3 regions of the Pseudomonas petroselini genome follow, and region 2 is predicted to be linked to each of the others. Evidence: riboswitches for the same ligand, from Rfam matches in the RefSeq annotation. Region 2 holds a riboswitch; each other region holds the start of a gene.
The links. Region 2 has a riboswitch for cobalamin ahead of ACI512_RS16185 (CbtB-domain containing protein). Riboswitches for the same ligand answer to the same signal wherever they lie in the genome.

Region 1: another riboswitch for cobalamin. It lies ahead of ACI512_RS25375 (ABC transporter substrate-binding protein); the one in region 2 lies ahead of ACI512_RS16185 (CbtB-domain containing protein).
Region 3: another riboswitch for cobalamin. It lies ahead of cobO (cob(I)yrinic acid a,c-diamide adenosyltransferase); the one in region 2 lies ahead of ACI512_RS16185 (CbtB-domain containing protein).

The regions. Positions count from the first base shown of each region.
Region 1 is NZ_CP173614.1:5,520,498-5,522,694, forward strand. It holds gene ACI512_RS25365 (IS4 family transposase) at 1-214, shown strand, start outside; gene ACI512_RS25370 (hypothetical protein) at 382-825, opposite strand; cobalamin riboswitch at 929-1,124, shown strand; gene ACI512_RS25375 (ABC transporter substrate-binding protein) at 1,240-2,197, shown strand, end outside.
Region 2 is NZ_CP173614.1:3,516,796-3,518,992, reverse strand. It holds cobalamin riboswitch at 797-1,003, shown strand; gene ACI512_RS16185 (CbtB-domain containing protein) at 1,100-1,288, shown strand; gene ACI512_RS16180 (CbtA family protein) at 1,300-2,004, shown strand; gene ACI512_RS16175 (cobalamin biosynthesis protein) at 2,001-2,197, shown strand, end outside.
Region 3 is NZ_CP173614.1:5,818,094-5,820,290, forward strand. It holds gene ACI512_RS26780 (cobyrinate a,c-diamide synthase) at 1-766, opposite strand, end outside; gene cobO (cob(I)yrinic acid a,c-diamide adenosyltransferase) at 763-1,374, opposite strand; cobalamin riboswitch at 1,452-1,705, opposite strand; gene ACI512_RS26790 (sorbosone dehydrogenase family protein) at 1,805-2,197, shown strand, end outside.

The DNA.
Region 1 (2,197 bases), 2.0 Mb from region 2:
TGCGCTGCCCTCGGAACATCTTCCCGTCATTGCTCTGGAAAAACTGGCCCGGCGCTTACTGGAGCTGGCTAGAAACATCCAACCAAAACAAGTGGCGAAAAGCCCCCGCGGCCCCAAGGTGCCTAAGCCCAAAACATGGGTCCAAGGCACTGCGGTACATGCACATGTTTCAACCGACCGGGTAATCAAGGCTGCCAAAACGAAAAGACCTTGAAAGGGATGGCCGTAAGGGCGGAACCCACAGCGGCCGTTACCGCAGCAACGGATATGTACCCGGTCTGATCCAACATCCAGGCCATCTGTCAGGCCGCCAGCGGGAGCAAGCTCCCTCGCCACAGGTCCAGCACCGTACCCAGAGTTATCAGGCCAACGGGCGAACCCTCATTGCGCATTGATGTAATGAAACTGCGCCTGCGTTTTCTCAACCGCCGCACGCACCGTGTCCTTCTGCGCCTCAGTGCCCGAGTAGTAAATCTGCATCCCCTTCAAATCCTGCCCTTCGACTGCTTTGCCGATCACCGCAACATCAACCGGCGTGCCGGCACCGATAATCAAAAAGAACACATCGCCCAAGCGTTTGGCATCAAGCAGCTCTCCCCTGAGGCGAGCAGCGTTTTGCTCACCCGCCATGGAAATCGCCAGGGTATCGCCGAACATCCCGCTTTTGGGGATGCTCATCGTGTGCAAACGGAGTTTGTCCGACCCGGCCGGCATCGACGCGACATACGCAGTGGCGGCTTCGTCAAGAATCTGCTTTTCAGATTTACCCTGGGTGGCACAACCGGCGAGCGTGGCGACGAGGGCGAACGCGAGAAATAATTTCACGGTGTATTCCTTGTGATAAAGCGATCCATTGGCTGCGCATCATAGGAGCCCCACCGCCAAAGAGCCACCGTTGGCGTCACGGCCTCCCGTTCAACCTCGCGATCGACTACCATACCGCGCCGGTTCCCAAACGGGACTAATAGGGAATCCGAAGCGCGGTACCCCCGCGTCAATCGGAACTGCCCCCGCAACTGTAGGTGCTGAGCCTGCTCCTCGATGCCACTGGACCTTGTCCGGGAAGGCCGGAGCGTGGCGACGACGCATCAGTCAGGAGACCTGCCGGCTCAAGCTCAATCACTAACCGGCGGGGTGTCCGGGAAGGACATTCTTGCCTGTCTCTACCACAGCGCTCGAGGGTGTATTTCCGAACCGTACCTCCCCAGTTGCACGTACGGTTCACTCGGAGATCGTCCCATGCTGCCACGCGTTACCGCCCTGCTCACCGGCATTGGCTTCTGTGCCCAGGCCCACGCCGCGCCCACCCACTACCCGCTCACCGTGGAAAACTGCGGCAGTAGCCTCACCTTCCAGCAGGCGCCGGCGCGCAGCGTGACCATCGGCCAAGCCGCTACCGAGATGCTCTACGCCTTGGGCGTGGGCGATAAAGTGGTCGGCACTTCGCTGTGGTTCAACCGCGTGTTACCGCAGTACAAGGCACAGAACGACCGCATCGAGCGCCTGGCCAACAACGAGCCGAGCTTCGAAGCCGTGATCGCCAAACGCCCGCAACTGGTGGCCGCCGAGCTGGAATGGGTGGTCGGGCCGCAGGGTGTGGTCGGCACCCGCGAGCAATTCCATGAACTGAAGATCCCCACCTACCTGCTGCCCTCCGACTGCGAAGGCAAGGACAACCTGGTGGGCGCCGACGGCACGCGGCTGGAGCCGTTCCGTATCGAGAGCATTTATAAAAGCATCAGCCAATTGGCGCAGATCTTCGACGTACAGGATCGCGGCCAGCAGTTGAACGACGAACTCAAGGCGCGCCTGGCCAAATCCGTCGCCACCGTGCAGAGCAAAGGCCTCAAGCAGGCCAGCGCGTTGGTGTGGTTCTCCAGCTCGGAGATGGCCAGCGACCCATACGTGGCCGGCCACAAAGGCATTCCCGAGTTCATGCTGCAAACCCTCGGCCTGTCCAACGTGGTGCAGTCCGATGAAGAGTGGCCCGCCGTCGGCTGGGAAACGATTGCCAAGGCCAACCCGACCTTCCTGGTGATCGCCCGCATGGACCGTCGCCGCTACCCCGCCGACGACCATGAAAAGAAACTCGCTTTCCTGCGCAGCGACCCGGTGACCCGCAACATGGACGCGGTGAAAAACAACCGCATTATCATCCTCGACGCCCTGGCGTTGCAGGCCAGCATCCGCATGTTCG
Region 2 (2,197 bases):
CACTTTTGAAAGGAGCCCAAAAGTAACCAAAAGGCTCTTGCCCCAACACTCGGCACCTCGCTTAGGCTCGGTGTGCCCGTAATCCGACAGGTATTTGGGGGGCCGCCGCCACGCGCCATCCATGGCGCGGGGCGGCTAAACCGGCATCCCTGCCGGTTTACCCCCCAAATCCCTGTCGAATTCCGGCCAGCGTGTTTAACGGGGCGCCTAAGATCAAAAGCAAAAGCAAAAGCACAGCGGCCTGACAGCCGGCTTGAGTGGTGTAGAGCAAAGGCAAACGCGGCGGCCTTAAAGCCGACCGGAGTTGCGTCTGTTGATCGCGGTCTAAATGTGGGAGGGGGCTTGCCCCCGATTGCAGGGTGACAGCCACAACTGCATCAGCTGACACACCGCCATCGAGAGCAAGCCAGCTCTTACACGTACCTGCTTTTGATCCAACCACTCAGGTCGGCTACTAGGCCGCCGTGCTCTTGCTTTTGATCTTGATCTTGATCTCAGGCGCCCCGTCAAACACGCTGGCCGAACGCAGGCTTGAATCCGTGGGTAACCCGGCAGGACGCCGGGTTAGCCGCCCCGCGCCATGGATGGCGCGTGGCGGCGGCCCACGGATTCAAGCCGGAGTGAGGGCACACCGAGCCTAAGCGAGGTGCCGAGTGTTGGGGCAAGAGCCCTTTGGTTACTTTGGGGCTCTTTTCCAAAGTGACCCGCTGTAAGAGCGGAACCATAAGCCGCCGTTACCCAAATAACGGATATGTACCCACATCCCCAATTGACTCCCCTCCCACCCCCATGCTCTCCTACACATCTTGTTTCGGGTGCCCTGCAAAGGGTGAAACGGGAAACCGGTGACTCATGCACACACGCATGACAGTCCGGTGCTGCCCCCGCAACGGTAAGCGAGCGAAACGTCATATCCACTGTGCCAGCCGGCATGGGAAGGCGACGTTTTCAGGCATTGAGCCCCTCGCAAGCCCGGAGACCGGCCCGAAAAAATCAGATAACAAACCCGCGGTGGGCGGGCGCTGTTCAGAAATCTGCGTGCCTGGCTCGCGGGGTTTTCATGCGCTCGTTTCACCCTGACACCTGAAAGGGACGCGCCATGTCGATCATCAGCAGCACCTCGCACTCCGCCAGCAGCACCTCTACGTTGAGCCAACGCCTGACCGCCGCCATCGGCGCGTCGATCCTCGGCGCGTGCCTGGTGTACTTCGCCGGTTTCTCGCACATCGAGGCCGTGCACAACGCCGCCCACGATACCCGCCACAGCGCCGCGTTCCCGTGCCACTGAGACCTGCCGACATGATCAAGCGTATTGCGCAAACCGCAGGTTTCACCGGTCTCCTGGCCGCCCTGCTGCTCACCCTGCTGCAAAGCTTCTGGGTCGCCCCGCTGATTCTGCAGGCGGAAACCTTTGAAAAGGCCCCAACCGTCACTGAAGTGACGCATGAACACGCTGCCGGTGCTGCCGCGCATACCCACGACGCCGAAGCCTGGGAGCCGGAAGATGGCTGGCAGCGCGTGCTGTCCACCACGGGCGGCAACCTGGTGGTCGCCGTCGGTTTCGCCCTGATGCTGGCCGGCCTGTACACCCTGCGCGCACCGACCCGTACGGCTCAAGGCCTGCTCTGGGGCCTGGCCGGTTATGCAACCTTTGTACTGGCGCCGACAATGGGCCTGCCGCCCGAGCTGCCAGGCACCGCCGCCGCCGACCTGGCGCTGCGCCAGACGTGGTGGATCGGCACCGCCGCCTCTACCGCCGCAGGTATCGCTTTGATCGTGTTCGGTCGCAACGGGTTGCTGAAAGTGCTGGGCGTGGCGATCCTTGCAGTACCGCACGTAATCGGCGCGCCGCAGCCTGAGGTGCATTCGATGCTGGCACCGCAAGCCCTGGAAGCACAGTTCAAGATCGCTTCGCAGTTGACCAACGTCGCGTTCTGGCTGGCCTTGGGCCTGATCAGCGCCTGGCTGTTCCGCCGCAACCGCGACGATCAATACTCCGCATGACCCTGGTGGTCGGCCTGGGCTGCCAGCGCGGCTGTGATGTTCATACCCTGCTGGGCCTGTTTGATGCCGCCCTGGCCGAGGGCGGTATCGAGCGCCAGCGCATCACCGCACTGGCCAGTATCGCGCGCAAACAGGATGAACCGGGGCTACTGGCACTGGCCGCGGCCCTGAACCTGCCGCTGCGTTGTTTCAG
Region 3 (2,197 bases), 2.3 Mb from region 2:
TGGCGCCGTAGGTAAAGGCAAAGGCTTCGTCGCGGGCCACAGCGATGCGCACGCCATTGAGCAACGGCTCAGCGTGGATCATTTGCGGCGCGGCAAAGGTCACGGGGGGCGGCAAGGCCACTTCGCAACTGCTGCCCAGCGCTTGCGCAGCGGCGTCCAGGCGCACATCGAGGTCATTCAGTTCACTGGCCTGCACCAGGCCGAGGTGGCGGCTGGGTAATTCGATACCGGTCTCGCGGGACAATGCGCCGTACCAGCGCAAGCCTTCGGTGAGGCTGCCTTCAAGCAATTGCGCATGCCGCAGGGTGCCGACGCGGTTGGCCAGCACGCCCGCGAACGGCAAGTCCGGCTGATAACGCGCCAAGCCCAACGCCAGGGCGCCGAACGTCTGCGCCATCGCGGTGCCGTCGATCACACCCAGCACCGGCACGCCGAAGTGCCGCGCCAGGTCGGCGCTCGAGGGTGTACCGTCGAACAGGCCCATCACGCCTTCGATGAGGATCAGGTCCGCCTCCCCTGCCGCTTCCCACAGCAAACGGCGACTTTCCTGCTCGCCGACCATCCACATGTCCAATTGATACACCGGCGCACCGCTGGCACGCTCATGGATCATCGGGTCGAGGAAGTCCGGGCCGCATTTGAACACGCGCACCTTGCGCCCCAGGTTGCGGTGCAAACGGGCCAGTGCGGCGGTAACGGTGGTTTTGCCCTGGCCGGACGCCGGTGCGGCGATCAATACGGCCGGGCAATGACGGGGCTGATTCAAAGTTCGACGCCCTTCTGTGCCTTGATACCGGCCTGGAACGCGTGCTTGAGCATGCCCATTTCGGTGACGGTGTCGCCCATTTCGATCAACTCAGGCTTGGCGCCACGGCCGGTGACCACCACGTGTTGCATCGGCGGGCGGGCTTGCAGGTCGCTGAGGACCTGGTCCAGGTCTAGGTAGCCGTGCTTGAGGGCGATGTTCAATTCGTCCAGCACCACCAGGCCGATGGTCGGGTCTTGCAGCAATTCACGGGAAACCGCCCAGGCGGCTTCGGCGGCGGCGATGTCGCGCTGGCGGTCCTGGGTTTCCCAGGTGAAGCCTTCGCCCATCACATGGAAGCGCACTTGCTCGGGGAAGCGGCGGAAGAACAATTCTTCGCCGGTGCTGTTGCGCCCCTTGATGAACTGCACCACACCGCACTGCATGCCGTGACCCATGGCCCGTGCCAGCATGCCGAACGCGGAGCTGCTCTTGCCTTTGCCGTTGCCGGTCAATACCAGCAGCAAACCGCATTCGTTGGGGGAATTGGCGATGCGTTCGTCGATCACGGCTTTTTTGCGCAGCATGCGCGCCAGATGGCGTTCGTCGCGTTCGGGGGAATCGGTCATGGCAGCTCTCCGTTGGGGCTGGACAAAAACGGCGGGCAGGAAAAAGAAACACAGACAGCCAAGCATCGCCCACCGTGATGCTGTTGGATGTTTCAGGCCGGTCTCCGGGCTCATGAGTGGCGCTTGCTTTAATCAAGCAGGCAGGCCGAAGGTGCGCCTTCCCATATCGCTGGCGATACAGTGGCAAAAGGCACCGTCTTGACTCATTTACCGTTGCGGGGGCAGCGCCGGAATTGCGGCAGCACTGTGTACAAGTGCGCTCACTCACCGGCTTCCCTGTTTCACTCCGTCGACCCATGGGTCACGGAGCACCTGGAACAAGCCGCGAAGGTTAGTGGGTTGGGGGTGGAGCGTCAATTAAAGCTGGCCTTGGACTTGAACCAACGCCTCGGCTACCTCCTCTACCCTTACAGGTATTAAGGAGAACACCATGCATAAAACCAGACTTGCCCTACTCATCATGGTCGCCGGCACCCTCGCCGCCTGCGGTGAAAGCTCCACCCTCCAGGTCTCCGACGGCACCGGGCCTTCGCCCAAATTGCCGGAACCGAACAAAACCCTGATCCCCACGGTGAATATCGCGCCCGCCATCGGCTGGCCCGAAGGCGTGAAGCCAACCGCCGCTGCCGGCACTCAGGTGGCGGCGTTTGCCGAAGGCCTCGATCACCCGCGCTGGCTGTATGTACTGCCCAACGGCGACGTGCTGGTGGCGGAAACCAACGCGCCACCCAAGCCGGATGATTCCAAAGGCATTCGTGGCTGGGTCATGGAAAAGGTCATGGGCCGCGCCGGTGCCGGGGTACCGAGCCCGAATCGCATCACA